Regions from separate parts of the Streptomyces sp. 840.1 genome, predicted to be linked through region 2. Evidence: riboswitches for the same ligand, from Rfam matches in the RefSeq annotation. Region 2 holds a riboswitch; each other region holds the start of a gene.
The links. Region 2 has a riboswitch for cobalamin ahead of EDD93_RS31300 (ABC transporter substrate-binding protein). Riboswitches for the same ligand answer to the same signal wherever they lie in the genome.
Positions count from the first base shown of each region.

Region 1: it holds a riboswitch for cobalamin, as region 2 does, so the genes downstream of both, EDD93_RS24220 (ABC transporter substrate-binding protein) here and EDD93_RS31300 (ABC transporter substrate-binding protein) in region 2, are expected to answer to the same signal.
Region 3: it holds a riboswitch for cobalamin, as region 2 does, so the genes downstream of both, EDD93_RS02795 (ribonucleoside-diphosphate reductase subunit alpha) here and EDD93_RS31300 (ABC transporter substrate-binding protein) in region 2, are expected to answer to the same signal.
Region 4: it holds a riboswitch for cobalamin, as region 2 does, so the genes downstream of both, metE (5-methyltetrahydropteroyltriglutamate--homocysteine S-methyltransferase) here and EDD93_RS31300 (ABC transporter substrate-binding protein) in region 2, are expected to answer to the same signal.

Region 1 covers NZ_RJUU01000001.1:5,284,339-5,291,955, reverse strand. Annotated here, with positions in the region: gene EDD93_RS24245 (alpha/beta fold hydrolase) at 1-728, opposite strand, end outside; gene EDD93_RS39445 (hypothetical protein) at 1,614-2,168, shown strand; gene EDD93_RS24235 (alpha/beta fold hydrolase) at 2,909-3,805, shown strand; gene EDD93_RS24230 (transposase) at 4,103-4,615, opposite strand; cobalamin riboswitch at 5,183-5,325, shown strand; gene EDD93_RS24220 (ABC transporter substrate-binding protein) at 5,355-6,422, shown strand; gene EDD93_RS24215 (iron ABC transporter permease) at 6,419-7,510, shown strand; gene EDD93_RS24210 (ABC transporter ATP-binding protein) at 7,507-7,617, shown strand, end outside.
Region 2 covers NZ_RJUU01000002.1:1,168,937-1,176,553, reverse strand. Annotated here, with positions in the region: gene EDD93_RS31315 (PRC and DUF2382 domain-containing protein) at 1-220, shown strand, start outside; gene EDD93_RS31310 (ABC transporter ATP-binding protein) at 309-1,094, opposite strand; gene EDD93_RS31305 (iron ABC transporter permease) at 1,091-2,182, opposite strand; gene EDD93_RS31300 (ABC transporter substrate-binding protein) at 2,179-3,246, opposite strand; cobalamin riboswitch at 3,282-3,470, opposite strand; gene EDD93_RS31295 (beta-ketoacyl synthase) at 3,545-4,768, opposite strand; gene EDD93_RS31290 (acyl carrier protein) at 4,765-5,025, opposite strand; gene EDD93_RS39755 (hypothetical protein) at 5,121-5,261, opposite strand; gene EDD93_RS31285 (acyl-CoA dehydrogenase) at 5,294-7,201, opposite strand; gene EDD93_RS31280 (beta-ketoacyl synthase) at 7,270-7,617, opposite strand, start outside.
Region 3 covers NZ_RJUU01000001.1:630,183-637,799, reverse strand. Annotated here, with positions in the region: gene EDD93_RS02795 (ribonucleoside-diphosphate reductase subunit alpha) at 1-1,853, opposite strand, end outside; cobalamin riboswitch at 1,994-2,152, opposite strand; gene EDD93_RS02790 (GNAT family N-acetyltransferase) at 2,173-2,685, opposite strand; gene mctP (monocarboxylate uptake permease MctP) at 2,801-4,429, opposite strand; gene EDD93_RS02780 (DUF3311 domain-containing protein) at 4,426-4,632, opposite strand; gene EDD93_RS02775 (GntR family transcriptional regulator) at 4,975-5,745, opposite strand; gene EDD93_RS02770 (extracellular solute-binding protein) at 6,027-7,310, shown strand; gene EDD93_RS02765 (carbohydrate ABC transporter permease) at 7,409-7,617, shown strand, end outside.
Region 4 covers NZ_RJUU01000003.1:431,180-438,796, reverse strand. Annotated here, with positions in the region: gene EDD93_RS34420 (erythromycin esterase family protein) at 1-386, opposite strand, end outside; gene EDD93_RS34415 (TioE family transcriptional regulator) at 478-1,215, shown strand; gene EDD93_RS34410 (Rieske 2Fe-2S domain-containing protein) at 1,252-2,346, opposite strand; gene metE (5-methyltetrahydropteroyltriglutamate--homocysteine S-methyltransferase) at 2,563-4,881, opposite strand; cobalamin riboswitch at 5,042-5,258, opposite strand; gene EDD93_RS34400 (hypothetical protein) at 5,355-5,774, opposite strand; gene EDD93_RS34395 (hypothetical protein) at 6,171-6,422, shown strand; gene EDD93_RS34390 (pyridoxamine 5'-phosphate oxidase family protein) at 6,514-6,942, opposite strand; gene EDD93_RS34385 (zinc-binding alcohol dehydrogenase family protein) at 7,032-7,617, opposite strand, start outside.

The DNA of each region.
Region 1 (7,617 bases), on a different contig from region 2:
GTCAGGGTGATCAGGCGGCTGCCCTTGATCTGGGCCTGGACGAAGACGCCGACCTCGGGCGGGGCGATGGCGTCGCTGGAGCACTGGGCGACCAGGGTGGGCACGGTCACCCGCTCCAGGTCGGCGCGGTTGTCGGACAGGAACGTCACCCGGGCGAAGACCCGCTGGATCTCCGGGTCCGTGGCGCAGAAGCTGCTCGTCAGCTCCTCGCCCAGCGCGGGGCGCTCGGGGTTACCCATGATGACCGGGGCCATGGCGCCCGACCAGCCGAGATAGTTCGCGTCCAGGGACTCGAGGAGCTCCTCTATGTCCTCGGCGCTGAAGCCGCCGCGGTAGCCGACCGCGGGGTCGTCGATGAAGCAGGGCGACGGGGCGAGGAGGACCAGGCCCGCGAAGAGCTCGGGGTGCCGGGCGGCGGCCAGCACGCCCATCATCGCGCTCACCGAGTGCCCCACGAACGTCACCGGCCCCAGGTCCAGGTCGCGGCAGATCTCCAGGACGTCCTCGGCATACCCGTCCAGGCTGGAGTACCGGTCCCTGTTCCATGCCTCCAGATCGGACCGGCCGGCGCCCACGTGGTCGAAGACCACCACCGTGAAGTCCCGCTCCAGAGTCGGCGCGACCAGGCGCCACATGTTCTGGTCGCACCCGAAGCCGTGCGCCAGCACCACCACCGGTGCGCCTGGGCGGCCTGACACCCGCACCCGGTTCCTCCTACGCACGCTCATACGGCTCATTCTCGCAGAGCGGGCCGGGCGGTAGAACTTCTCGATCATCTGCGAATCGAAGAGACATGCACAGCGGACCCTGCCCAGGCCCTCGAGCCGTTGGGACGATCCTTGCAGGAGGTGCCGGGCGGGATCACTGCGCGTGCGCAACGCAGAACAGCGCGTCGCGGTTCGGGGCGGAGCCGTAGGACCTTGTCACCGAGATCGGGGCTCTTGCCCTCATCTGCTGGAGGTGCCTCAAGAAGAATCGACCATGATCGCGTTACGAGCTTTTGACGAACCGGAGCGGTTCCGCCCTCCGCCCCATGGCAACGGTCTCGGCGTTTCACCCAGCCGTCGACGAGGTCTACTCCTTCCCGTGTTTCCCGTCAGTGAGTTACGCGACAGAAGACGATGCCGGACTCCTCATTACCGGCGCTTCTTGAATCTGAAGAGAAGGAAAACCCCCACCATGGCCACTATCACCAGGAAGACCGCAATCCCCCAGGGGGGCAACTCTTTCCTGCCCTGCCCAGCCGCCGCCAGTGTCAGAATATTTTCCATGAGTTCCCTCATTCATTTCGAACAGCCGACTCGGCACGAACAGGCCTACCCGTCGTTGCGCCACTGAAGATCCTTCACATGGCGGACCTTGACTGCGGGCGCGATCGCGGCTCCGCAGTCCACGGCGGAATCCGCCAGGACTTTCGCTTTGTCGACGTGCCAGACCAATGTGTCGGACTACCTCACCAAGTGGCGGAACGCGACCGGGGACCTGCCGACCGGCTTCGATCCCCACCTCGTCAACGGACAGGACACCTAGTCCCATATCGTGCGGCCCACGGACCAGGCAGCGCATCCTCGCCGGTGACAGGAAGAACTCCAAGCACTACATCTGGGGAAAGAATGACATTCTTTCGGGCAAGCCGGGCGTCTTCTACTCGTACTGAAGGTGCGGCGCTGCTGATCCTTCTCCTCCTCGCCGGCTGCTCCGACTCGCAGAGCCAGGGCAAGGCGCTGGACACGGAAGGAACACAGTCGAGCGGCACGGTCGGCAACACCCACGCGAAGACTGGGCAGACGTGGTACTTCGCACTCCCCGTGCCCCGCAATGTGAGTAGCCGGCCCATCGAGATCACCGGAGCGAGTGTCGTCGACTCCCCCAAGGGACTCAAGGTGGTCAGCTACGCCGCTTACAACCTGCAGGACACCGATGGGTTACCCCTGCTGGCGCTCGAAGGGGAATCCGACACACCCGACTTCGCCCGCCTGAAGAACTACGCGGTCTCGCCGGTGAAGGTCCCGGCCAAGAAGGAAAGCGAAATGTTCTTCCAGGCCAAACTTCACATCACCTCACCACCCGAGAAAAACATCAAGCGCTGCCGGTTCGAGTACCGTCAGGGAAATGAAGAATTCACGCAGATCCTCGACTGCGAACTGGAACTCAAGGTCGAGCAGTAGCCTCGCCGCAACGCGTGTGCCCTCTCGGTCAACAGGTCCGAGGGGGCACACGCGTAAGCAGCCCAGGAACAGCCCTTAGACGTTTCGTTTGGATCAGTCGGTCGTCGGCCCGAGTATGCCGTTAATTGATGCACCATGCTCGCGGACCGAGCCGTTGCTCGCGGACCGGACGTCTGGGAGCGGGTCTTCACCGCCCTGGCGTCTCCCACACGTGTCTCATCAAGCCCCCAGCGAGCTGCCCCACCCTCAATGACCGCGTGGACGTCAGGCCGACTGTGACGATCTCGGAGCCACTTCCCAACGCAGCGGCGGAGTTGGATCGTCACCGAGGCTGCCAAATTAATGCCCTCGCCAATGATCGAACATCGGTTAGGGTGCTTGTCATGTCCTACATTTACGTCCGTCTCCGGACCGTCTGAGAACCGCCTGTCGCCTTAGTTGCTCCGCGACCGGGACCAGTCGCGCAACCCGCAGGAGACCACCGCGGTCTCACGGAGTCCACTGCCCTGCGGGTGCCGATCGACCCCAAGGCGACGCGCGCCCCTTTGCGGTGAGCGCATCCCTACGCGTGCTGCCACTGGTCGGCACGCGGTGGTTGCCGCTGCCCTCGGCACGGGTGTGCACGGCCACTGAACCGGATGCGCCTGATCACAGGCGCGTCCGTTTCTCACTCAGCTTCGGCGGCATCAGCCCCTCGGCCATGCCTGCCGTAGCGCACATCGGACATAGGACTGACCCGTATGACTTCTGTTCCCAGCACCTCTCTGCGCCCACGGCAGGCCCGCGAGGCGGATACGACGTTCGTGCTCGTGCACGGCTCGTGCTCCAGTTCGCTGCTCTGGGCTCCCGTCCAGCGCGAACTGGCGCTGCGTGGCCATCGGAGCTTCGCCGTCGACCTTCCGGGCCACGGATTCGACGCACAGTATCCGGCCGCCTACCAGGCGCCGCAGGACCTCGAAGCGTGGGCGGCCGTGCCGTCGACCCTTGCTGCGGTCACCCTGGAAGACAACGTCGACATGGTCGTCGACGTCGTCCGGCAGGTGGCCGAGCACGGGCCGGTGGTCCTCGTCGGCGCCAGCCTCGGCGGGACCACTATCACCGGGGTGGGCAACACCGTCCCCGACCTGGTGAACCGGCTCGTCTACGTCTCCGCGTGGTCGTGCGTACAGCGCGCGAACCCCATCGAGTACATGCAGGAGCCCGAGTTCAGCGAGAACCTGCTGGCACCGCTGGCAGCACTGAACGTCGGCGATCCCGCCGAATTGGGTGCCGGCCGGGCCAACTACCGTACGTCCGACCCTGTTCTGCTCGCCCTGCTCAAGGCGGCCATAATGGCGGACGGCACCGATGAACAGTTCCGTGCCTTCCTCAACATCCTCCAGCCGGACGAATCGCTGGCGGTGATGACGGCCGACGCGCGAGGTGACGCCGCCACCTGGGGCACCATCGCACGCACGTACATCCGTCTGGCCGACGACCGGACGATCCCCGTGGCCATGCAGGACCGTCTGATCGCCGAATGCGACGCGCTGACCCCTGACAATCCGTACGACGTACACACGATGAACACCAGCCACACCGGGTTCGTGCTCCAGCCCGCGAAACTGGTCGACATCCTGGAGCACCTGGCCGTCTGACCGAGTAACACCCGACCCTTCATCCCGGGTTGAGGGGCCAGCCGCCCGTCGGCTGGCCCCTCAATGCCGGAGCTAATGAGCTCGTGCACGGTTAGCAGTGGGACATCGAAGGCCAGGGCGGCGTCTCGGTGCTTACATCTGCCGAGCCAGGATTCGGCCTGCGGTTTGCTGCTGGGGCAGTGGGCCGGGGTGCGGTGGTGTCACGACGCGTCCGCCGGTCTGTGCTCCGAGTCCTTGGTAGCCGCCATCCGCCAGGATCTCGACCGTTGACCCGTCGGCCAGGAACTTGACCAGCCCTCACTCTCGGGTGTGGGTGATGTCCGCGCAACTCCCGGGTCTGGTCAGGCTACAGAACAGCAGCCGCCCGTCCCCGTCGGTGAACACCATGACCTTCACGGCGATCTGCTTGTTCTTGCCGGAGATGAACCGGTCCCGGTTCTTGCTGCCAACGGCCGGGCGGCGGACACGAATCCGAGTGCCGTCGATGATGCCGGTCTTCCCGGTCGTGCCGAGATGGTCAACGACCTCGGCCAGGGATCGCAGCCGCACGCCGGGGCTGATAGTGCATCCCCGCTCGGCGAGCAGGGGCCGCACTTCGCCGATGGCCCGGGGGACAGACGAGCGGTCCACGCCGAACCAGCAGGCCAGCACACCATGAGTGACCCCGTGGCGAAGGTGCACGAGCCTGGCTTGGTGACATTCGTGCCACAACGGCCCAACCTCTGAAACGAGTTCAGCGACCACAGCGGCCGAAAGCCCCGTGATCCTCCGGTTGCTGATGATCGCGGTACGCGTCACGTTCGTCACCACGCAACCATGATCGACTATCCAGAGCTCGACGTCTCACCGCCAACCATGCACGAGCTCGTCAGTAGCAGTTCCTCTCCCCGCGAGTCATGGAGTTCAGCGTGCACCCGGTTTCACGGTTGAATCCTGTGTCGACTCCGGCAGCAGACGTGCCAGGCGCAGAGGGAGCCGGCGGTCCGCAGGTCCCCACCTACGTGCCCGGGGGCAAGCCCCCCCCGGTCCTGCACGGCCGCCGTGTAATCGGAGCGGTCCCTTGGGCGCCGGTCACGGCCGGGGTCTTCGACCTTCACCACGCGGTACGGACCCCGCGCGTGCTCCCCGATCATCTGGTGGCACCGGTCGGGCAGGCCGCTTCGCTTCGTGGGGTCCCTTGCCGACGATGAAGAAGATGTCGGCGCACCGTATCGCCTTCACGGCTTGAAGGGTCAAAAGGGGTCAATTGATGGAGATCACCTGCCCCGATGTCGTGGCGATGGCGATGATCGCGCGCTGTTCCGTACTCGGTACTCGCTCGCGCGGTCTTCCAGGAACCTCTCCCCAGGAACGGACCGGTTTCCTCGTTCACCCGGTCATTACGTACGATCACCAGGTCAATGCCGCAGCAGGAGCCAGGAAGCCGGTGCGAGTCCGGCGCGGTCCCGCCACTGTGACCGCGCATGTCCCACGGGGCGTGTGCGGAAGTCAGGTCACTGACCTGCCGCGGGCCCGATCCGAGGAGCGCGGACTCCGCAGGAGGCTTCCCATGCACGACGGTCACAGCCGTCCCCTTTTCTCGCTCTCCCCCTCGCCTGCGGTGTACGCAGCCCCACGCGGCCGCGGGCTCGTGCGCCTCACCGCAGCCCTCACCGTGCTGTCGGCGATTGCGCTGACGTCGGGCTGCGGCTCGTCCGGCGCCACCGCCGGCCCCCCGGAGGCGAGCGCCTCGGCGGCGAAGGGCTTCCCCGTCACCATCGACAACTGTGGTGTCAGGACGACGTACACCGAGCCGCCGTCCCGTGCGGTGACCATCCACCAGCATCCGACCGAAGTGATGCTCTCGCTGGGGCTCAAGGACCGGATGGCCGGTACGTCGTACCCGGACTCGGCGGTCCTGCCCGCTCTGCGCAAGGACTTCGCGTCGATCCCGCAGCTGTCGAAGGGGGCGCCGTCGTTCGAGAAGGCCCTCGACACCGATCCCGACTTCGTCTACGGCGGCTACGCCAGCGCGTTCGCGGAGAAGGAGGGCCGCTCGCGCAAGGCGTTCCAGGACGCGGGCATCGACACCTACCTCAACCGGGAGAACTGCGCCGGAGAGAAGGGGGTGACCATGGAGGACACGTACACCGAGATACGCACGATCGGCAAGATCTTCGGCGTCTCGGACCGCGCCTCCACCCTCGTCTCCGAGCTGCGCACCCGCGCCCGCAAGGCGAGCGAGGCCGTGAAGGACGCGCGTGACGTCTCCGTGTTCGTCTACGACAGCGGCGACAAGTCCGCCTTCACGGCCGGTGGCAAGGGCCTGGGCAACGAACTGATCAGACTGGCAGGCGGCAGGAACGTCTTCTCCGACCTGGACGACGTGTTCGGCGACGTCTCCTGGGAGCAGGTCGTCGACCGCAAGCCCGACGTCATCGCCATCTACGACTACGCGGGCACCGGCGTCGCGCAGAAGAAGAAGTTCCTGCTCTCCCAGCCGGCCCTCGCCGATGTGCCCGCGATCAAGAACAGGCGTTTCGTGGTGCTGCCGCTGACCGACACCCTCGTCGGCGTCCGCTCGGCGGACGCGGTGGGCGACCTGGCGCGCGGACTGCACCCGGACAGCTTCAAGTGACCGCGTCCACCACGGACGCCGAGAACACCGCCCTGGTGAAGCCGCGCCGCCGGGCCGCGTTCGCGCTCACCCTGGTCGGGCTCACCGTGCTCCTGGCCGCCTGCTTGACCGCGGGACTCGCTTTCGGCTCGGTGCACGTGCCGCCCGGCCAGGTGTGGGGCATCGTCACGCACGCGCTCGGCGCCGACTGGACGGAACCCACCTGGAGCCGAGCGCGGGAGACGATCGTCCTCGACGTGCGCGGGCCCCGCGTCCTGCTCGGCGCGGTCACCGGCGCGGGTCTCGCCGTCGTCGGCACGGCGTTGCAGGCTCTGGTGCGCAATCCGCTCGCCGAGCCGTACCTCCTCGGAGTGTCCTCCGGCGCCTCGCTCGGCGCGGTCTCGGTGATCGTGTTCGGGGTGAGCTTCTTCGGGACGGTGTCCCTGTCGGCGGCCGCGTTCGCCGGGGCACTGGGCGCACTCGTGCTCGTCTACGCCGCCGCCCGTACCGGCGGCCGCATCACCTCGCTGCGGCTCATCCTGGCCGGGGTCGCGGTGGCGTCAGTGCTCAGCGCGCTGTTGAACCTGATGCTCCTGACGACGGACAACGGCAACGAGGCACGCACCGTCCTCGCCTGGACGCTGGGCGGCCTGGGCGGCGTGTCCTGGGGTTCGCTGTGGCTGCCGGGCCTGGCGCTGCTGCTCGGCATCGCCGTCCTCATGGTGCAGTCCCCGAACCTGAACCTGCTGCTCGCCGGCGAGGAGGCCGCCGCCACCATGGGCCTGGACGTCGCCCGGTTCCGGGCCCGGATGTTCGTGCTCGTCTCGCTGGTCACCGGGGTGCTGGTGGCCTCGGCCGGACCGATCGGTTTCGTCGGACTGATGCTGCCGCACACCGTGCGGCTCCTCGTCGGCGGCGACCACCGGCGGGTGCTGCCCGCCGCCGCGCTCGGGGGTGCGTCCTTCCTGGTCCTGGCGGACATCGCGGCACGGACCGTAGCGGCACCGCAGGAGATGCCGGTCGGGGTCCTCACCGCCCTGTGCGGGGGGCCCTTCTTCCTGTGGCTGATGCGACGCGACGCCCGTAAGAACGCGGGAGGCACGGCATGACGGCGGCCGAACTGCGCGTCGAGGGCGTCACGCTCACGGCCGGGGCACGGCGGCTGGTCCACGACGTCACGCTCACGGCCCGCCCCGGGGAGACGATCGGCCTCGTC
Region 2 (7,617 bases):
CGTCGAGGTCACCCTGCACGCCGAACGCGCCACGATGCGGAAGGAGACCGTGCCGGTCGAGCGGGTGCGGATGGAGACCAAGAAGGTGACCGAACAGAAGGAAGTCTCCGCGGAACTGCGCAAGGAGCAGATCGACTACGCGGACGGCATGACCAAGGACGGAAAGGACATGGGCGGCAAGGACGCCGGCGGCGAGTTCGGTCAGGGACGGCGCCGCTGACCCCCGCGCACCGCGCCGGACCGGCCGTACCGGACAGGAGCGAGGGGCGGACCCGCGTCACGGGGGTCCGCCCTCTCGTGTCCCCGCGTCAGGGCCTCCCCGGGCGAAAGCGCACCGAGGGCCGCCCCGCCGGGCCGTCCGGGGTCACGACGGCCCCGACCCGGTAGACGGCGGCGATGAGCTCCTGGGTGATCACCTCGGCAGGCGTGCCGGCCGCGACCACCCGGCCGCCGTCCAGCACCACGATCCGGTCGCAGAACATCGCGGCCAGGTTGAGGTCGTGCAGGGCGATGACGGCGGTCAGCGGCAGCGAGGCCACCAGGGACAGCAGTTCCAGCTGGTGCTGGATGTCCAGGTGGTTCGTCGGCTCGTCCAGCAGCAGCTCGCGCGGCTGCTGGGCCAGCGCGCGGGCGATCTGGACGCGCTGGCGTTCGCCGCCGGAGAGGGTGTGCCAGGACTGGTCCCGGCGGCCGGTGAGACCGGTCCGCTCCAGGGCCTCGGCCACCGCGCTCTCGTCCTCGGCCGTCGGCGCCGACCAGGCGCGGCGGTGCGGGATGCGGCCCAGGCGTACGACGTCCACGACGCTCAGCTCGACCTGGGTGAGCGAGTGCTGGTCGACCACGGCGACCCGCCGGGCGACCGTGCGGCGGCCGATCCGGGCCAGCGGGTCGTCGTCGAGGGTGACCGTGCCCGCGTCCGGCGCGAGGACCCCGGCCAGTATCCGCAGCAGGGTCGACTTCCCCGAGCCGTTCGGGCCGATGAGGCCGACGGTGGCACCGGGCGGCGGGGTCAGCGAGACCCCGTCCAGGATGAGGCGGCCGCCCGCCTCGCGGCTGACCCGGTCGGCCCGCAGCCCGCGGCCGGGCGCGCTCACGCGGCCCGCCGGGTGCGGTAGAGGACGAGTACGAAGGCGGGCACCCCGATCAGGGCGGTGACGACGCCCACCGGAACCTCCTGCGGATCGAGGACGGTGCGCGCGAGGGTGTCCACCCAGACCAGGAACACGGCCCCGGCGAGCGCGGTGACGGGCAGCAGTCTGCGGTGCCCGGAGCCGGCGAGCGCGCGGGCCGCGTGCGGCAGCACCAGGCCGACGAAGCCGATGGCGCCGGCCGAGCTGACAAGGGCGGCGGTCAGCAGCGCGGTCGCGCAGAGCAGCACGATCCGGGTGCGCCCGACGTGGACGCCGAGGGTGGCGGCCGCGTCCTGCCCGAAGGCGAAGGCGTCGAGCGTACGGGCGTGGCCCAGGCAGATCACGAGGGTCACGGCCAGCACGGCGGAGCAGGTCCACACATCGCTCCAGCCGACGCCGCCGAGCGAGCCGAGCAGCCAGAACAGCACCCCGCGGGTCTGCTCGGCGTCGGCGGCGGTCATCACGACGAAGGAGGTCAGCGCGGAGAACAGTTGCATGGCCGCGACCCCCGACAGGACCACCCGGTCGGTGCTGCCGCCGAGGGTGTGGCTCAGCAGGAGGACCAGCGCGAAGGAGCAGAGTGCCCCGATGAACGCGCCGGCCGACAGGGACACCGCTCCCCCGCCGACCCCGAGGACGACGACCACGACCGCGCCGGTCGACGCCCCGGAGGAGACGCCGAGGACGAACGGGTCCGCGAGCGGGTTGCGCAGGAGCGACTGCATGACGGTGCCGCAGACCGCGAGCCCGGCGCCGCAGACGGCGGCGAGCAGGGTCCTCGGCATGCGCAGGTTCCAGATGATGCCGTCCCGGATCGGGCTGAGCGGCGAATCCCCGAGCCCCAGGTGGGCCGCCACCGTGTCCCGGACGTCTCCGACGGAGATCCGGGCCGGGCCGATGGTGACGGCCACGGCGACGGACAGGACCAGGAGCAGCAGGCCGCCGGCCCACAGGAGTCCCCCGCCGATGCCCCGGACACCGCCATGTCCGCGCTCACCGGCGGCGAAGGGCCCGTGTCCGGTCGCCCGCGTGGCACGTTCGGTGTCCGTCACCCCGCGAGCCCGAAGGTGCGCAGCCCGGCGGCGACCCGCTCCACGCCCTCGACCGTGCGGATCGACGGGTTCATGGCCTGTCCGCTGAGCAGCACGTAGCGCTTGTGCCGTACGGCGTCCATGTTCTTCGTTGCGGGATTGGACTCCAGGAACGCGATCTTCCGCGAGGCGCTCTCGGCGGTCTGCGACTTGCGGGTCAGGTCACCGATGACCAGCACGTCCGGGTTGCGGTCGGCGACCGTCTCCCAGTTGATCTGCGGCCATTCCTCATGCGTGTCGTCGAAGACGTTCTTCGCGCCCAGCTCCCGGGTGATGACGCCGGGCGCCCCGCAACAGCCGGCCAGGTACGGGGACTCGGAGTTGGCGAACCAGTACATCAGGGTGGCGCCGGAGGCGTCGATGCCGTCGGTCGCCTTCCGTACCCGGGCGGTCAGCTCCGCGACGAGCTTCTCGCCGCGCTCCGGGACACCGAACACCTTGGCCATGTCGCGTACTTCGCGGTAGACGCTGTCCATGGTCAGTGCTCCGGTCCTGACTCCGTCGCCGTCCTTGCTGTTGTCCTTGGCGGTGCAGTCGGCGGGCGAGACGTAGGTGGGGACGCCCAGTTCCTCGAACTGTTCCCGGGGGGCGACGCCGCCCTTGGCGAGCGTCGACTCGAAGGACGCGCTGACGAAGTCGGGCTCCTGGTCGAGGACCTTCTCGGACGAGGGGCGGTTCTCGGAGATCCGGGGGATGCCGGCGTTGGCCTTCTCCAGGCCCTTCATCACCGGGTCGGTCCAGGTGGCGGTGGCGGCGAGCCGGCCGGCGAGGCCGAGCGAGAGCAGGATCTCGGTGGAGCCCTGGTCGACCGGGACGGCGCGGCGCGGGGCCGCTCGCACGGTGACGGTGTGCCCGCAGTTCTTCAGGGTCACCGGATAGCCGTCGGCCCCGGCGGGCCCGTCGGCGGAGCTGTCACCGCCTGTTCCGCAGGCGGTCAGCAGGAGTGTTCCGGCCGTGAGCAGGGCGGCGGAGCGGGCATGGCCGGCTATGAGCGGCACGAAGTACCTCGGCGTCTCTGGGCCCATGCGCGGGGCCCGGTGTACGGAGTTCCGCGAACCGGTGCCGGACCGCGGGTGCCAGCAGGTCTTCGGACTCGGGTTCGTACGGTCGGGGCGCCTTCCCGGGGACCCGTAGGTCTCCCAGTGGCTGCTGGCCCCGCCCGTCCCCCTCACCGCTGCGCGTCAGTTCCGGATTCGCACCGGATTCCCTGACCCCTACGTGGAGTTCGACTGGCCCAGGCACGCTACCACGCGGGTCCGCGCAGCTCAGCGAAGGTGCCGCGGGCGGACCGGGCCCGCCCGGCCCGGTCCGCCCGCCGCGTCCTCAGGGCCGCAGGAGTGCGGCCACGGCGTTGTGCCCGCCGAACCCGAAGGAGTGGCTGAGGGCCCGCCGCACGGGCAGCGCCCGTGGCCGCTTGGTCACGCAGTCGATGTCGAACCCGGGCGCGGGCGCGTCCAGGTTGGCGACCGGCGGGACGATCCCGCGCTGGAGCGTCAGGATCGTCAGCCCCGCCTCGATCGCTCCGGCCGCTCCCATGCAGTGGCCGAGCACGCCCTTGGGCGCGGTGACGGGCGGCCGGTGCGGGAAGACCCGGCCGATCAGGGCGGCTTCGGCCGCGTCGTTGCGCGGGGTCGCCGTGCCGTGCGCGTTGATGTGCTCGACGTCCCCGGCCTGCCAGCCCGCGTCGCGCAGCGCGGCCTCGACGGCCGCCTGGGCGATGCGGCCGTCGGGGTGCGGGCTGGTGGGGTGGTGGGCGTCGGTGGTGGCGCCGGTGCCCGCGAGCAGCGCGCGTGGCTCGGCGCCCCGTGCCTCGGCGTCGGCCGCGCGCTCCAGCACCATGACGGCGGCGCCCTCCCCCATGACGAGCCCGGCCCGGTCGGCCGCGAAGGGCCGGCTGAGCCGGGACAGGTCCCGGTCCGCGAGGGCGGCCGCGCCGGATCTGGCGAATCCCGTCATGGCGATCGGGAAGAGGGTCGATTCGGTGGCTCCCGCGATCGCCAGGTCGCACTGTCCGGTGACGAGCAGGTCCCGGGCCACGGACAGTGCGGTGATCCCGGACGAGCAGGCGGTACAGGGCGCCAGGCTGGGGCCCGTCGCGCTCATCTCGATCGCGATCTCCGCCGCGGGCATGTTCGGGATGGTGAGCAGGATCCCGGACGGCGAGGTCGCCTCGGGCCCGCGCCGCTCCAGCACCAGGGCCTGATCGGTGAGGCCGGCGGACCCGCCGCTGCTGGTGCCGACGACGACCGCGACCCGGCTGCCGTCCCAGCCGCCCGGGTCGAGTCCCGCGTCGCAGACCGCCTCCCGCGCGGCCAGTACCGCGAACTTGGTGTACCTGCCCATGCGGAAGGCGGTACGGCGGCCGATCGCGGCGTCCAGGTCGATGCCGTCGACCGTGCAGGCGAAGTCGATCGCGCATCCCGCGAGCTCGGGGACGGTGCGGGCCGGGCTGACCCCGGCGCACACCCCGTCCCAGGTGGACTCGGTGTCGTTGCCGACCGGGGTGATCATTCCCAGTCCGGTGACAGCGATGGCCGGCATCTTCATCGGGCCGTGCTCACCGGCGCCTCGTCGCGGGCCGCGGCGCGGAGGTACTCCGTGAGCCCGGCGAGGCTGGTGTCCCGGTGCAGCGTGCCCGGGTCGAGCTCGACGCCGACGGCCTCCCTGATGACGACGGCGAACTCGGCGACTGCCAGGGAGTCCATGTCCAGGCTGTCCATCGTGGATTCGGGGAGAATCTCGGCCACAGGCACCCTGAAGGTACGGCTGAGTACCTCGGTGATCGTGGGGTGAATCGCGCTCATGGTCTTCCTCTCCATCATGCCCGTCCGGCGGGGGTGTCCCGGGGCGGTTCCTCGCACCACCCCGACGCCGGAGTAACTGAGCAGCGTCCCTCCAGTTACGCCTTGCGGCGAACCGATTCGCCTGCGGGCGTCCCCGCCCCCGTGCACCAGCGCGAGAGCACGGCCGCGGTGCCCCAGAAGGCCAGCAGTACGACACCGACGCCGACGCCCTGTACCGCGTCGGCCGCGCGCCGCACGCCCTGTCCAGCCGCCCGCTCCGCCGCGCCCCTCACCGCCCGGCCCCGGCGGGTGCCGGGGACCCGGCCTTGTGCCAGGAAGCCCCCGGGTCGTCGTACGCCTCGGCGTAGCGGGCTCCGGCGATGGGCCAGTCGGCGAGCACCTCCTCCGGCAGCGCGAAGGAGTCGGCGAGCTCGGGCAGGTGGGCCGCCACCGCGGTGACGAGTCGCTCGGTGCGCTCCGTCAGGTCCTCGACCTGGCCGGCCGTGAGGTGGCCGGCGACGAGCAGGTCCCCGCTGTAATGCTGGACCAGGCGCAGCGCGAACAGCAGGGCCAGCTCGGTCAGCCGCTCGCGGGCGGGCCCCTCGGGCAGGCCGTCGACCGCGTCCGCGTACGCCTCGGCCGCCTGCCGGCAGGCATGCGCCTCGACTCCGCGCAGCGCGGGCCCGGACCCCTCGTTCCACCGCCGCAGCGGACCGCCGTGCGGGGCCCGTGCCATGCGGACGCGGGAACGGGCGAACTGGATCCGCTCCACGTGGGCCAGGAGCCGGCCGAGGAAGCGGAGGTCGTCCAGGTCGCCGGGCTGCGGGCCCGCGGCCGCGGTGCCCCAGGCCTCCGGGGCGTCGGGCATCGCGGAGATGACCATCTCGGACGCGGCCTTGGCGTGGATGGCCATGTTGTCGCCCTCGGCGGTGATGGCACCCTCCACCGCGGTGACGAGTTCGCTCATGCCGTTGTTCTCCAGCAGGCCCTGGGCGCCGCACCGTTCCCGGCATTCGACGATCACGGACCGGGCCTGCCAGGTGATCCAGCCCTTGGCGACGTCGACCAGCCGCCCGGCCGCCTCGCGCTCCGGCTCCGGTCCGTGCGCCGCCGCCTCCCAGCGGTCCAGGGCCCGTCGGTGCAGCAGGCTCATCGCGAAGACGGTGGCCATGGCCTCGGCGAGCGGGCCGTGGTGGCTGCGGTGGGCGATCACCGGCAGCGGCGGCAGCGCGCGGCCCCCGGAGACGTACCGGTGGCCGGAGTAGCGGACCGCGATGGCGAGCGTGGCGCGGGCGGAGCCGATCGCGCTCGCGCTCATGCAGATGCGGCCCGTGGTGACGCGGCCGATGGAGGCGAGGAACCGGCGTCTGCGGCCGGCGGTGCCGCTGCGGAACACTCCGTCGTCGTCGACCCGTCCCTGCCGGCCGCCGAGCAGCGCCTCGCGCCCCACGAACACCTGGTCGAAAGAGGTCAGGCAGTGGTCGACGGGGCTGCCCATCCGGGCCGGAAGCCTGCGGATCCGCACCCCGGGCATGGCGTGCGAGGAGTCGGTGAGCGGCACCAGCAGCAGGAAGACCCCCTGGTCGGTGCCCCCCACGAGCAGTCGGGCGGCGACGAGTCCGCTCTTGGGGCCGCCGGCCGGGCTGGTGTTGGGCATGAACTTCTGCGCGCCCAAGTGCGGGGTATGCAGCACGAATCCGTCCCGGGCGGGGTCGTAGGTGGCCGTGGTCTCGACCGCGGCGGCGTCGTTGCCGTGCGCCACCTCCGTACAGAGAAACGTTCCGATGCGCCGCATCGCGAGGAAGTCCGACAGGTCGCGGGAGCGGTCGTCGTCGTGGTCCAGGAGGCTGCCGAGGAAGAGGTTGTAGTGGATTCCCGCGACGGTGGCGAGCGAGGTGTCCACCGGGGCGAGCCATTCGTGCAGCGCGGCCAGGGCGCGCGGGTCGGCCGCCAGCCTGGCGCCGCTGTCCAGCGTGCTGTTGAGGGTGCGCAGCCGTGCGTGGGCGAGGGCGAGCCGTTCGTCGGGGGTGGGGCCGGGCAGGGGCCCGGCGGGCCGGCGGAACGGGTCGGTGGCGATGAGCCGCTGCCAGAAGCCGTGCTCCCGGCGGGCGTCGGTGCCCAGGAGCACCGAGGTGAGCCGGTCCGTGGTCCGCTCCGGGCCGGCGGTCAGCACGGGGCCGTCGATCGTTGTGGTCATACGACAGGAACGATCAAGAATCGGCCAGGACACCCGAATTCTGGCAATCGCGGCTCTTTACTTCCTGTTCAGCGGGGTGCCGGGGCCCGCTGGAAGGCGAGGGCCACGTTGTGGCCGCCGAATCCGAAGGAGTGGCTGAGCGCCCGCTCGACGCGCTGTCTGCGGGGTTCCTTGGTCACGCAGTCGAGTCCGGAGTCCGCCGGCGGGGCGTCGAGGTTGGCGATCGGCGGGACGAGGCCGTGTTCCAGGGTCAGTACGGTGGCCACCGCCTCGATCGCACCGCCCGCCGCGAGGGTGTGCCCGATGACGCCCTTGGGCGCGGTCACCGAGGGGCGGTGCGGGAAGACCCGGGCGATCAGCGCGCCCTCCATGGCGTCGTTGAGCGGGGTGGAGGTGCCGTGGGCGTTGATGTGGTC
Region 3 (7,617 bases), on a different contig from region 2:
ATGGTCGCGGTCGGCGCGATGGCCAGGAGCAGAGAGTTGCGCATGCCGGTCTTCGCGACCCGGGCGCGCAGCGCGTCCCAGCGCTCCGGCCAGTTCAGCTCGGTGGCGTAGTGGTCCGGGTGCAGCACGCCGCGGGCGGCACGCGTCTCGGACCAGGCGGGCAGCGGGCCGGAGCGCTCCGCGAGATCGCAGGACGCCTCGTAGGCGGCGAGCATGATCCGCTCGGAGATCTTCGTGGAGAGCGCGCGGGCCTCGGGGGAGTCGAAGGGCAGCCGCAGCTGGAAGAAGACGTCCTGGAGACCCATCGCGCCCAGCCCCACCGGCCGCCAGCGGGCGTTGGACCGGCCGGCCTGCTCGGTCGGGTAGAAGTTGATGTCGACGACCCGGTCCAGGAAGGTCACGGCGGTGCGCACGGTGGCGTCGAGGCGCTCCCAGTCGATCGCGCCGCCCTCGACGAACGCGCCGAGGTTGACCGAACCCAGGTTGCAGACGGCCGTCTCGCCGTCGTCGGTGACTTCGAGGATCTCGGTGCACAGGTTCGAGGAGTGCACGACGCGGCCCGGCTCGGCGGTCTGGTTCGCGGTCCGGTTGGAGGCGTCCTTGAACGTCATCCAGCCCTGGCCGGTCTGGGCGAGGGTCCGCATCATCCGGCCGTACAGCTCACGGGCCGGCATCGTCTTGCGGGCCAGGCCCTTGGCCTCGGCCGCGCGGTAGGCGGCGTCGAACGCGTCGCCCCACAGGTCGACCAGCTCGGGCACGTCGGCCGGGGAGAACAGCGACCAGGCGGAGTCCGCGTCGACCCGGCGCATGAACTCGTCCGGGATCCAGTGCGCCAGGTTCAGGTTGTGCGTGCGCCGCTGGTCCTCGCCCGTGTTGTCGCGCAGCTCCAGGAACTCCTCGATGTCCGCGTGCCAGGTCTCCAGGTAGACCGCGGCGGCGCCCTTGCGCCGGCCGCCCTGGTTGACCGCGGCGACGGAGGCGTCGAGCGTCTTGAGGAACGGCACGATGCCGTTGGAGTGCCCGTTGGTGCCCCGGATCAGTGAACCGCGGGCCCGGATGCGGGAGTACGAGAGGCCGATGCCGCCCGCGTGCTTCGACAGCCGCGCCACCTGGTGGTAGCGGTCGTAGATCGAGTCCAGCTCGTCCAGCGGCGAATCCAGCAGGTAGCAGGAGGACATCTGCGGGTGCCGGGTGCCGGAGTTGAAGAGCGTGGGCGAGGAGGGCAGGTAGTCCAGCCGGCTCATCAGCCGGTACAGGGCCGCGACCTCGTCCAGGGCGCGCTCGGAGTCGTCCTCCGCGAGCCCGGCGGCCACCCGCAGCATGAAGTGCTGCGGGGTCTCGACGACCTGGCGGGTGATCGGGTGGCGCAGCAGGTAGCGGCTGTGCAGGGTGCGCAGCCCGAAGTAGCCGAACCGGTCGTCGGCGCCGTCGGTGAGGGCCTGGTCGACCAGCGCGTCGAGAGCGGCCGCGTGCAGCGTCACGAACTCGGCGGTGCGGTCCGCGATCAGGCCCTCGCGGTGGCCGGCCGCGACGGAGGCGGAGAAGGACGTCGCGCCCTGTCCGGCCGCCTCGTCCGCGATGGTGCGGGTGAGGAGGCGGGCGGCGAGCCGGGAGTAGGCGGGGTCCTCGGAGATCAGGCCCGCGGCGGCCTCGGTGGCCAGCGAGCGCAGCTCGGCCTCGTCCGACCGGGCGTTGCGGCCGCGCAGCGCGGCGCCGGCGACGCGTCCGGGGTCGGTGTCGGGCAGGTCCGCGGTGAGGGCGGTGAGGGTCCGCAGAAGTGCGGTGCCCGGTCCGTCGCTCGTGGGTCCCGTTGATTCGGCCGCTGAAACCGGATCGGCTGGCGCGATGGTCACGTGGTGCTCTCCCTCGCTCGGCTCTGGGCCGGCGGAGGAACGGGGCAGCCGGACGGAGCGGGGCCCCGGTCGGGGCAGCACGTCGTACGGCGTCCACCGGCCCATCCACGAGGCCCGGACGTCTGGGCATCCGGTTCGGTCGAGCCGGATGCGCTGTCGGCAGGTCCTCGGACTCGGGGGTGCACAAAAGCACACCGAATACACCGTTGCGGGACAGTTCCGGATTCGCACCGGATTTCCCTGCGGCGACAGCGAGCATGAGCATACATGTGGGGGCCGCCGGATGAGGCAGCCCCCACATGTTGTGTCGCGTGACCGATCAAGAGACCGCCGGGAACTCCAGGCGGTACGTCAGCAGCGAGAGCCCTTCGATGGGATACCAGTCCTTCTCGGGGGTCCGGACGAAGCCGAGGCGCCCGTAGATCCTATGGGCGCCGCGCATCGCCGGCTGCGTCGACAGGACGATGCCGGTGACCCCCGGGGTGGCCCGTGCGCGGTCGATACAGGCCCGTACGAGCGCCTCGCCCGCCCCGGCGCCGCGGGCCTCGCGGGAGACCGCGAGCATCCGGAACTCGGCCTCGTCGGGCGCCGCGATATCGGCCCAGCGATTGCCCGGAGGCGCGTAGGTGACCCCGCCGAGGACGTGGCCCCGCGCGTCCGCCGCGACAAGCACCTCGGCCTCGGCGGCCCGCCTGGGGACGTCGCGCAGTTGCACCAGATACGGATCGTCGGCGCCGAAGTCCAGCAGCCCGTCCCCGAGATAGGCCTCGGCGGTGATCTCGCCGAGGGCGGCGTACTCGGCGGGCTCGACCGGCCTGATGGTTATGTCCATGCACGGAAGTCTGCCGCACCCGCGGGCGGCGCCGGCACGGGGATTTCCCCCGGACGTGCGAACGGGCCGCCGTACCCCATACGTGCTGGGGTGCGGCGGCCCGTGGGGGCCCCGGTCAGTGACCGCCGGGCGCACCGGCCGTGGCCGGCGGGAGCTCCGTCTTCACGCCCGGGTCGCCCGCGTCGGCGGTGTAGTCGGCGGGAGAGGTCTCGTCGATCCCCGCAGGCGCCTTCACGGCGTTCAGGACGAAGGTGAGGACGACGGTCACCACGACGTTCAGCACGAACGCCGTCAGGCCGATGTAGCCGATCTCGCCGATGCCCGGGATCTCCTTGGACGAGCCGCCGAAGTGCGCCTGGGTGGGGCTGGCGACCCCGTAGGCGGCAGCCGTCCCGTAGACCATGCCGACCGCCCAGCCCGCGAGCAGCGCCCAGCGGTGGAACCACCGGGTGAACAGGCCGCCGACCAGGGCCGGCATCGTCTGGAGGATCCAGATCCCGCCGAGCAGCTGGAAGTTGATCGCGACCGTCTTGTCCATGGTGAGGACGAAGGCGAGCGCGCCGACCTTCACCAGCAGCGACACCAGCTTGGAGACCCTGGTCTCCTGGGCGGGGGTCGCGTCGGGCTTCAGGAAGTCCTTGTAGATGTTCCGGGTGAACAGGTTCGCCGCCGCGATCGACATGATCGCCGCGGGGACCAGGGCACCGATGCCGATGGCGGCGAACGCCACCCCCGCGAACCAGTCGGGGAACATGTCCTCGAACAGCTGCGGGATCGCCAGCTGGCCGTTGTCCACCTTGACCCCGGCGGCGATCGCCATGAAGCCGAGCAGCGCGAGCAGGCCCAGCATCAGCGAGTAGAGCGGCAGGATCGTGGTGTTGCGGCGGATCACGTTGCGGCTGCGGCTGGAGAGCGTCGCCGTGATGGAGTGCGGGTACATGAACAGCGCCAGCGCCGAGCCCAACGCGAGCGTGGCGTAACCCCACTGGCCGTCCACGCCGGGCGCGAGCGCACCGGTCGGCTTGCCGCCCGGCGGTCCGGCGAACTTCTCCTGCGCGGCAGCGAAGATGTCGTCGAAGCCGCCGAGCTTGATCGGGATGTAGATGATCGCCACGGCGATGACCAGGTAGATCAGCCCGTCCTTGACGAAGGCGATCAGCGCGGGCGCGCGCAGGCCCGAGGAGTAGGTGTACGCGGCGAGCACCGCGAACGCGATCAGCAGCGGCAGGTCCTTGACGAACCAGTTGGTGTCCTCGCCGCCGCCGACGCCCATCACGTCGAGCACCGCCTGGATGCCGACGAGCTGGAGCGCGATGTACGGCATGGTGGCGAGGATGCCGGTGACCGCGACGGCCAGCGAGAGTCCCTTGGAGCCGAACCGGCCCCGGACGAAGTCCGAGGTGGTGACGTAGCCGTGCTTGTGCGAGACCGACCACAGGCGCGGCAGGAAGGTGAAGATCAGCGGGTACACAAGGATGGTGTAGGGCACCGCGAAGAAGCCGGCCGCGCCGGCCGCGTAGATCGCCGCCGGTACGGCCACGAAGGTGTACGCGGTGTAGAGGTCGCCGCCGAGCAGGAACCAGGTGACCCAGGTGCCGAAGGACCGTCCGCCCAGGCCCCATTCGTCGAGGCTGGCCTCGTTCTCCGCCTTGCGCCACCGGGCGGCCATGAAGCCGACGACCGTGACGGCCAGGAAGAAGAAGATGAAGACGCCGAGCGCGATGCCGTTCACGCCGTCCTTCATGCGGACGCACCCCCCTTGCGGGCGCGCTGGTCACGCTGCCACAGCTTGTACGCGATCATCGTGAGTGCGGTCGAGATGAGCACCCAGAGCATCTGGTACCAGTAGAAGAACGGGATGCCGATGAAGGTCGGGTCGATCTTGGCGTACGAACTCACCCAGAGCATCGCCACGAACGGCGCGATGAGGCAGAGGGCGATGACCACCCGCACGGGTGTGACCGTGGGCGGCTTTCCTCCTGGGTCCGCTGGCTTTCCTTCTGGGTCTGCTGACATGGCGGCGACTCCGTCCCCTCGCTGATCACCTTTGCAATGCGCAGGAAATCTAGGCGAGGGTTCCGGCCAGCGTCACCCCCTGTCCGCATTGCGGTCCGGCAACGGTCCGCAGGCCGGTGGCGGGCCGCCGGGACGATCCCCTGCGCGGGAGAAGGGGTGGGGGATGTGGTTCAGACCAATGGCGGGACGAAGGGGCTGTCCGGGGGACGGGAAAGCCCCCGTGGAAGCGGTTCCACGGGGGCTGTCGGGGTGGTGCGCCGGGGCGTTGCCCGGTCAGTCCAGTGGACGCTTCAGGCGGGCCACGAACTTGTAGCGGTCACCTCGGTAGACCGAACGGACCCACTCGACCGGCTCACCCTGCTCGTCCAGCGAGTGACGGGACAGCATCAGCATCGGCAGGCCCACATCCGTGCCGAGCAGTCCGGCCTCGCTCGGGGTGGCGAGCGAGGTCTCGATGGTCTCCTCGGCCTCGGCCAGCCGGACGTCGTACACCTCGGCCAGGGCCGTGTAGAGAGAGGTGTACTTCACCAGTGAACGCCGCAGCGCCGGGAAGCGCTTGGCCGAGAGGTGGGTGGTCTCGATCGCCATCGGCTCACCGCTCGCCAGCCGCAGCCGCTCGATCCGCAGCACGCGGCCGCCGGCGGTGATGTCGAGGAGTCCGGCGAGGGTGTCGTCGGCCGTGACGTAGCCGATGTCCAGCAGCTGGGACGTCGGTTCCAGTCCCTGGGCGCGCATGTCCTCGGTGTAGGAGGTGAGTTGCAGGGCCTGCGAGACCTTCGGCTTGGCGACGAAGGTGCCCTTGCCCTGGATGCGTTCCAGCCGGCCTTCGACGACCAGTTCCTGGAGAGCCTGGCGCACGGTGGTGCGCGAGGTGTCGAACTCGGCGGCCAGGGTCCGTTCCGGGGGCACCGGGGTGCCGGGCGGCATCGTGTCCGTCATGTCGAGGAGATGCCGCTTCAGCCGGTAGTACTTCGGAACGCGCGCGGTACGCGTCCCGGCGCCCCCGCCCGTCTCGGTCTCCGAACTGCCCCCGTCGACGCCCATGGCCCGCCTTCCCGACTGCTGCGCTGCTGCCGTCACCGGCTCCTCCGTCTGTCGCGGCTCACATGGTGGCACGGTCCGGTCACGGCTCGTCGCCCTCCCTCAGATGTCGGTCCTATAACGGACGCGAGTGCACTTCTTATACACCCTTGACACCCCTAAAGGTCTAGGCCAAGCTCCCGGTACTGGTCTAAACCATTAAAGACCAGGTTCCAGCCCCAGTAGTACTCGTCGACGTTATTTGCGCGGTGGGCGGGGGTTGCAGCATCCCTGAGGAGGGTGGCGTGAAGCGCAAGCTCATCGCGGCGATCGGCGTCGCGGGCATGGTGTTCGGCATGGCGGCCTGTGGTTCGGACGACGACAGCGGCGACGGCAAGAAGGCCGGTGCCGAAGGATACGCGGGCCAGACCCTGACTGTCTGGACGATGTCCGGCTCGAACCCGCCCGGTTGGACCAAGACGGTCACCGACGAGTTCGAGAAGAAGACCAAGGCCAAGCTGAAGATCGAAGTCCAGGAATGGAACGGTATTCAGCAGAAGGTCACCACGGCGCTCTCCGAGTCCAACCCGCCCGACGTGCTGGAGATCGGTAACACCCAGACCCCGGCGTACGCCAAGACCGGCGGTCTCGCCGAGCTCGCCGACGTGAAGAAGGAGATCGGCGGCGCCTGGCCCGACGCGGTCAACGCCCCCTCCGTCTTCGAGGGCAAGCAGTACGCGCTGCCGTGGTACTTCGGTAACCGCGTCGTCATGTACAACAAGAAGGTCTTCAAGGACGCCGGTATCACCGAGACGCCGAAGACCCGCGCGGACCTCTTCAAGGCCTTCGACGCCATCAAGAAGAAGGGTGACGCCGAGCCGATCTACCTGCCCGGCCAGAACTGGTACTTCTTCGACGGTCTGCTCGTCGGTCAGGGTGTCGAGCCGGTCAAGAAGGAAGGCGACAAGTACGTCTCCAACCTGGCCGACCCGAAGGTCGCCGCGGCCATGGACGTGTACAAGAAGTACCAGTCCTACTCCAAGGCCCCCAAGGACAAGGACGAGGCCACCCCGCAGCAGGCCGAGGTCTTCGCCAAGGGCAAGACCGGCGCCATCATCGCGATGGGCTACGAGGCCGGTACGGCCATCAAGGCCAACCCGAAGCTCGAGAAGGACATCGGCTTCTTCACCATCCCCGGTGAGACCGCCGAGAAGCCCGAGGGTGTCTTCCTCGGTGGCTCCAACTTCGCCGTCGCCGCGGGCAGCAAGAAGCAGGACCTCGCCAAGGAGTTCCTGAAGATCGCCCTCAGCGAGGCGAACGACGGCGCTCTCGTCAAGGAGGCCGGCTGGACCCCGAAGTCCGAGGCCATGCAGAAGTTCGCCGTGGGCCAGCCCGCGGCCGAGGCTGCCGGCCCCGCCGCCGCCAAGTCCGGTGGCACGACGCCGCTGATCCCGGAATGGGCGCCGGTCGAGAACCCGCCGAACCCGATCAAGACCTACATGACACTGGTCCTGCAGGGTAAGTCGTCCGCCGACGCGGCCAAGCAGGTCGAGGGCGAGCTCAACAAGCGCCTGAGCCAGCAGCAGTAGTCGCAGCAGCGCGACACACTCCGGGGCGGCGGGCATCCACCCGCCGCCCCGGCTGTACGCACCGTTCCTGTAGGGCTCTGTTGGAAGTGATGACGAGCATGGCAGTAGACACCAATCCGTCGGACGTGGCTAAGACAGCCGCAGGCCGGGGGCACGGCGGGCAGCCACCCGCCGGACCGGACGGGAAACGCGGGCGGAAGCTGGGCGCGGGGGCCGCGGCCTATCTGCTGCTCGTACCCGCTCTCGCCGTGACGGCGCTCCTCCTCGGCTATCCCCTGGTGAAGAACGGCATGCTGTCGTTCCAGAA
Region 4 (7,617 bases), on a different contig from region 2:
GGCCCGTCGAAACCGGAGAAGCGGACACGCTCGGACGCGGGCCGGTCCTCGTTGTGAGCCCGCATCCAGCGCACGAGCTCGCGGTTGCCCGCGAAGGCGCCCCACTCGTGGCTGAATCCGTGCTCCATGACCTCGTCGAGAGTGCCGGTGCCCGAGGTGACGTAGGCGTCCACGAGCAGGCCCATCAGACAGTCGCTCTCGATGGCGATCGTCCGGTAGCCCTCCTGCTCGACGAGCTGACGGAAGAGCTTGTTGCGTGCGTCGAGCACCGTGCCGGCGCCGTGGGTGGGCTCGCCCAGAGCGAGCAGCCGAGGCCGGCGGGGAAGCAGCTTCATGACCGCGCAGGCCTCGACGGCGTGCGTGGTGCCCTTGATGTCAGTAGCCATGCCTTCAACGGTATCGTTGAACCAACGGTGGAGACTTTCTCGGAAACGCGGCGGAGAAATGCCAGAGAAATGGCAGGGAAATGGCAGACCGGTGAAGCAAAACCTTCAAAGTGGTGAGCGGCTCAGGCCGGTCGATCTGGCACGCGGGCACGGTCTGTCCACGCAGGCGGTGCGGAACTACGAGGAGGCCGGCATCCTTCCGGCGGCCGACCGCACACCCAGCGGGTACCGCACCTACACGCCACTGCACGCGGGCGCGCTGCGCGCGTTTCTCGCCCTGGTGCCCGGCCACGGTCACCCGAGGGCGACGCTGATCATGCGGGCGGTCAACGAGGGCGCGGCCGAGCACGCGTTCCGCCTCATCGACGAGAGCCACGCCCAGCTCCTCGACGACCGCCGGACCCTCCGGGACGTGGAGAGCGCCCTGCGCGACCTGGAGCCCGGCACGGCGTCCGAGCCCCATCCCCCGGCCGGGGCGGGTGACGCCGGCGCGTTCATCGGGCCGCTCGCCGGGAAGCTGGGCATCCGGCCGGCGACGCTGCGGAAGTGGGAGGGTGCCGGACTGGTGAACCCGGGCCGTGACCCGCTGACGGGGTACCGCGTCTACGACGAGGCCGATGTCCGGGACGCCCGGCTGACCCATCAACTGCGGCGGGGCGGATACCTCCTGGAGCAGATCGCCCCGCTGATCGCCCAGGTGCGCTCGGCTGGCGGGCTCGAACCGATGGAGGCCGCACTGGACGACTGGCGCGGCCGGCTGTCCGCCCGCGGCCGGGCGATGCTGACCGGGGCCGCGGAGCTGGACGCCTACCTCCGCCGACGCGGCTGAGCCTCCGGGGCCGGTGCACCGTCCCCGGGGCCGGGGTCAGGAGAGCACGGCCGTGTCCTCCTCCTCGCCGCGGACGGGCCGTGGCACAGGCCCGTTGCCGGGCGGCGGGGGGTAGAACCGCCGGGCCCAGCGCCGGAACGGGCCGATCGGTCCGTCGCCCGAGGCCAGCCGGGGCGGCTGCTGGTACTGCTTGTGGTGCCAGATCGGGAAGTCGGCCGCCGTGAACTCGCAACTCGACCGGAAGATGGCGCGGTCCAGGAGCCGGGCGGCGGCGCGGCTGACCGCTCGCGCGAGCGGAGGCGGCAGCCGGCCCGGTTCGGTGAAGGCGATCCGGTTCAACTGCCGGAACTGCATCCGGTTGGGGCCGATCGCCGTCGGCATCACCATCGTGCACATCCGCAGCCCGAAACGCGGCGTGTACACATCGGCGTGCAGGCAGCCGAGCCCGTATCCGTCCACCTCGACGTCGACCGTGAAGCTGCCCACCAGCGGTGCCGTCTCGTGGGCCCGCATGGACACGTGGAACGCGGCGTCCTCGTACACCACCGGCCCGCCGATCTCGGCCCTGGCCCAGCCGTGCAGGGTGGCGAAGTGCCCGAGGTCCACCGAGTTCTCGATGACCTCCTGGACGTTTCCGGCCAGCTCCCAGGCGGCCGTGCGCGCGGGCCGGTGGCCGATCTCGTGCCAGCGGGGGACCGTCCAGTCCGGAGCGCGGCCGTCGTGGTGCCGCCAGACGAAGACGGCGCCGTTGACCTCGTGCACGGGCAGTTGCGTCAGCGCGGACCGCGGCGGCGGCGTGCCGTACCCCGTGCGCACACATGTGCCGTCCGGGCCGAACGCGAAGAAGTGGAAGGGACACGTGAGCTCGTCCCCGTCGACCTTCGCCAGCCCGAGATGGGCACCGAGGTGGGGACAGTACGGATGGACGGCCCGTAGCTCCCCGCTGCCCAGCCGGTACAGCACCACGTCCTGGCCCGCCAGCGGCCGGGTCAGTACGGTACCGGGCCGCAGTTCGCGGGAGAACGCCAGCGCGGACCAGCCGCTCGGGTAGGGCAGGGCGGGCGCACCGGCGGCGTCCGCCGGGGTCGGACCCTCGCTGATGGTGCGCCCGTACTCGGGTGACACTTCCAAGACTTCCCCTTCGACGGCTTTCCCTTCAGGATCTTTCGCCGGGAGGCTGCCCAGACCTACGCGCGATTCCCTCAACAGATCGCGTGCCACCCGAACGGGGTTCGTTGCGTGATGAGTTGACGACGAGGGGGCGGAGCGGCCAGGGAACGGGTGGCGGGCCGGGGCGCCCGCCGGCGCTCACCCTGCGGGTGCCCCGGCCCTCTCATCGCTTCCCGGTCAGGTGGCGGGAAGTTCGTCCCGGACGGTCCGGGCCGCGGTGACGAGGTTCTCCAGGGAGGCCCTGGTCTCGGTCCAGCCTCGGGTCTTCAGGCCGCAGTCGGGGTTGACCCACAGCCGTTCGGCGGGGATGGCCTCAAGTCCCGTGCGGAGCAGGGCGGCGGCCTCGTCGGTGCTGGGGATGCGGGGTGAGTGGATGTCGTAGACGCCGGGCCCGGCCTCGCGGGGGTAGCCGTGTCGGGCCAGTTCCCGGGCGATCTGCATGTGGGAGCGGGCGGCCTCCAGGCTGATGACATCGGCGTCGAGGTCGTCGATCGCCTGGACGATGTCGCCGAACTCGGCGTAGCACATGTGGGTGTGGATCTGGGTGTCCGGCCGCGCCCCGCCGGTGGTGAGCCGGAACGACTCGGTCGCCCAGTCCAGGTAGGCGGCGCGGTCCGCCGTCCGCAGCGGCAGGGTCTCGCGCAGCGCGGGTTCGTCCACCTGGATAACCGAAGTGCCGCCCGCTTCGAGGTCGTTGACCTCGTCGCGCAGGGCGAGGGCGACCTGCCTGGCGGTGTCGGCGAGTGGCTGGTCGTCGCGGACGAAGGACCAGGCGAGCATGGTGACCGGGCCGGTGAGCATGCCCTTGACGGGGCGGGCGGTGAGGGACTGGGCGTACGTCGTCCAGCGCACCGTCATCGGCTCGGGGCGGGAGATGTCGCCCGCCAGGACCGGTGGGCGGACGTAGCGGGTGCCGTAGGACTGGACCCAGCCGTGCCGGGTGGCGAGGTAGCCGGTGAGCTGTTCGGCGAAGTACTGCACCATGTCGTTGCGTTCGGGCTCGCCGTGCACCAGGACGTCGATGCCGGTCTTCTCCTGGAAGGAGATGACCTCCCGGATCTCGGCCCTGATCCGCTCCTCGTAGCCGGCGGTGTCGATGCGGCCGGCGCGCAGATCGGCCCGTGCGGTGCGCAGTTCGTCCGTCTGCGGGAAGGAGCCGATGGTCGTCGTGGGCAGCAGGGGCAGCCCGAGGTGGGCGCGCTGGGCGGCGGTCCGCTCAGCGTACGGCTGGGAGCGCCGCCCGTCCGCGTCGGTGACGGCCGCGGTCCTGGCCCGTACGGCGGGGTCACGGGTGATGGGGGAGTCCCGGCGGGAGGCGAGGGCGGCGCGGTTGGCGGCGATCTCGGTGGTGACGGCCCCGGTGCCCCGGGTCAGTGCCCTGGCCAGCGTGACGACCTCGGCGGTCTTCTGCCCGGCGAAGGCGAGCCAGCGCAGGATCCGGGGGTCGATGTCCTTCTCGGGCGCCGTGTCGAGCGGGACGTGCAGCAGGGAGCAGGACGCGGCCACGTCGACACTGTCGGCCAGGCCCAGGAGGGTGGCGAGGGTGGAGAGGGACTTCTCGTAGTCGTTGATCCAGATATTGCGGCCGTTGACGACGCCGGCGACGAGCCGCTTGCCCGGCAGTCCGCCCGCGGCGGCGAGGTCGCCGAGGTTGGCGGCCGCCGCGCCGGTGAAGTCCAGGGCCAGACCCTCCACCGGGGCCTTAGCCAGAACGGGCAGGGCCTCACCGAGCCGGTCGAAGTAGGAGGCGACGAGCAGCTTGGGGCGGTCGGTGAGGCTGCCGAGCTCACGGCAGGCGCGGGCCACCGCGTTCAGCTCGGCGGGGGAGCGGTCCTGGACGAGCGCGGGTTCGTCCAGTTGCACCCACTCCGCGCCGGCGGCACGCAGATCGGCGAGTACCTCCGCGTAGACCGGAAGCAGCCGGTCGAGCAGGGTGAGCGGCTCGAAGCCGTCCGGCACCCCAGGGGCCGGCTTGGCCAGCAGGAGATAGGTGACGGGGCCGACGAGCACCGGCCGGGCGGTGAGGCCGAGCGCGATGGCCTCCCCCAACTCCGTTACCTGCTTGGCGGAATCGGCGCTGAACACGGTGTCCGGGCCGAGTTCGGGGACGAGGTAGTGGTAGTTGGTGTCGAACCACTTGGTCATTTCCAGCGGCGCCACGTCCTGGGTGCCGCGGGCCATCGCGAAGTAGCCGCCCAGCGCGTCGGCATCGACGGCCGCTCGGTGGCGCTCGGGGATCGCGCCGACCATGACGCTGGTGTCCAGGACGTGGTCGTAGTACGAGAAGTCGCCGGTGGGCACCTCGTGGACGCCGGCGTCAGCCAGCCGCGTCCAGTTGGCGCGGCGCAGGCCGGCCGCGGTCTCCCGGAGGGCGCCGGCGGCGACACGGCCCTTCCAGTAGCCCTCGACGGCCTTCTTCAGTTCCCGGTCCGGGCCCTGGCGGGGGTAGCCGTACACGGTGGCTCGTGCTGCCGCGGCTGCGGGCTTGGCTGTCACGGAAATCTCCTTCGCGAGATGACTCCTGAACATCCCGGGGACGGGACGCGGACGCGAAGGGATGACGAACCGGACGAAGCGCACCGGCGATGTGCCGTGTGTGCTGTCCGATATATACGCCGACCCGCCCACGAGGTCACCGGAACAGCCGCACGCGAGGGTTCGCGTGCGGGCAACGGGCAGGTCTTCGGACTCGCGGGCACATCCGCCGAGGCGGACACCTACTGGCCGTCGCTTCCCAGATCCAACCGGACCCAGTGCGTATGACGGCGGTCGTTCCCACTCACCGCTGCGGGGCAGTCCCGGAATTCCACCGGGTTCCCTCTTGCGACGCGCCTGTCTGGCGGACAGGGCGAACCAGCTGCACGGACCACACTAGTCCGTCGTCCGGCGCCCCGGGCCAAGCCGTTCACATTGCGGAACGTCTGTCACCGGGTGGTGCGCACAGGCGCTCCGTCCCCGGGAGCCGGTCGTCAGAAGCGGCTCATCTCGTAGGTCTTCTGTCCCGTGGACGACTGGACGACGGCGCGGGCATCGTTGCGGAGTCGACCCGGTAGGTCGCCGTGTTCGGGCTCTGCGTCACGACGAACGCGTAGCGGCCGTCCTCGTCCCGTGGTGCTGGAGATGGAGCCGGTCATCGGGCCGCCGATGTCGAGCGGGGCGCCGATGTCGCAGCAGAAGCCCGAGCAGGTGCCGTCCTGGCCGAAGACCATGGGGTCGGCGGACCCGGAGGCCTTCCAGGTGCCGGCCAGCGCGGAGGGGCCCGGTGCCTCTTCGCCGCTGCCGGAAGGCGGGATCATCGCCCGTATGCCGAAGAAGGTCGCGACGAGCGCCCGCCTGGCCTTGCCCGCCGCCCACGTGATCAGCATGCCGGCCGCGACGTCCGCGCCCATGTGCTGCCCTTCCGTGGATGGCCCGTGCCGTGCTCCGTACCGTCCTTCGTGATGCTGCAAATCAGCACCTGAGCAACGCGGTTGAGGAGGGTTCGGAAGGGTCCACCAGGAACCTGCGGGCCCGCCATTGCGGTCCGGGTTCCGCCCGCCGCTGCCCGGCGGCGCCGGAGGGCTCGCGACCGCGCGGAGAACGGCCGCTCCGCTTCCCGCTCCCGCGTCCTCGGTGAGCGTGATGCCCGCTCCTGTGGGACGAATGGAGTGCCCACCCGGAGCGGGCCGTGCGTCGCCGGGTCCGGGCGCTGGCCGAAGACGTCCGGTGCCGAGGCTGCCATGCATCGTCGCCGGTCACCCGGGTACCCGCACCGGTGGACGCCTACGGGAGGAAGTGAGCACACCGTGAACGACGGTCACCCGAAAGACCAGGGGAGCAGCGCGGCCCCGATACCCCGCGACCCGCCCGATCAGCAGGCCAGGGCCGACGAGGACCCCCTGGACGTGGTCGGCGGTGCCAAGCGGCGGACGGCCGGCGAGCGGCCCGACCTGGAGATCCCCGATACCGACGAGGCGGGCACCGGCCGACGAGGCGCTCCGCACGCCGGTCATCACCCTCATCCCGAGCACCCCGTGCCCGACGAACCGTCCGGCTGAGCCCCGGCCCGGTACGGGGGCCGTCGGCAGGGGCGGCGAACGCGGTGCGGGCGCCGGGCCCGGAGCGTGCGGCCCGGCGGGCCCGCTCTTCTCAGACCGCTCCGAGGTCCGTGCCGAGCCAGCGCTGCGGCCTCATGTGGACGGCCACCTGCTCGCCGTGCTCCTTCCAGGCGAAGTCGACGTAACCCTCGACCTTCTCTGCGGGGAGGTAGCGCGACGACATCTCGACCAGCTGTTCGCGGGTGGCCGGGACGGTCGAGACGACGGGACCCTCGACCGAGACGTAGCGCACGGTCGGTGAGACGCGGTCGACCATCAGGCAGAACCGGCCCGCCTCCGCGATCGCCTTGCCCTTGCGGGAGTTGAGCCCCGTCATGATCCAGATGTCGCCGCCCGGCCGGTACTGGTACCAGATCGGGACCGTCAGCGGTGACCGGTCCGGCTCGGTGGCGTGCACGGCCAGTGCCGCGACGTGCGGCTCCGCCAGAAACTGCTCGCGCTCTTCACGGGTCAAAGCCACGGGGACTCCTTCGTGGTGGGTGTCGTGAGCTTCCGGTGCTGAATTATGCAACGTTCGTACCGTGTCGTCCTGGCATCCGCGGCGGCACGTCAGGGCGTCAGGACAATGCGCTGGCCGGGGGAGGTCTGCGTGTTCCACGCCTCCTCCACCTGGCTCAGCGGGATGAGCAGCGGGTCCACGGCCAGGGCTCCGGAAACGATCCGCTCGGCCAGGGACGGCAGCTCGGCGACGATACCGTCGGTGGTCACCGAGCCCTGGCCGCTGCCGATGACGTTCAGGTTCGCCGCGCGCAGCAGGGACGAGGGCAGGTCGATGTGCTGCCCGGCCATGGAACCGATCTGGATCCAGGTCAGCGGCTTCGCGCGGTCGGCACGGGCCGTCAGCAGTGCGGGCATGGCCTGCTGGGTGACGTGGCCCCAGAGGTAGTCGATGACCACGTCGACGTCCGCTGCCGCCTGCCCGAGCCGCTCGGCCACGGTCTCGTCGTCGCCGGTCAGGCTCACCGTCTCGTCGGCTCCGATGGCTTCCAGCAGCCTCAGCCGTTCGGGGGCCCGGCCCGCGCCGATCACCCGGCCGGCCCCCAGGTGCCCGGCGATCTGGACGGCCAGCTGTCCGGCGTTGCCCGTGGCGCCGAGGACGAGCACGGAACTGCCGGGCCGGAAGGAGATGCGCGAG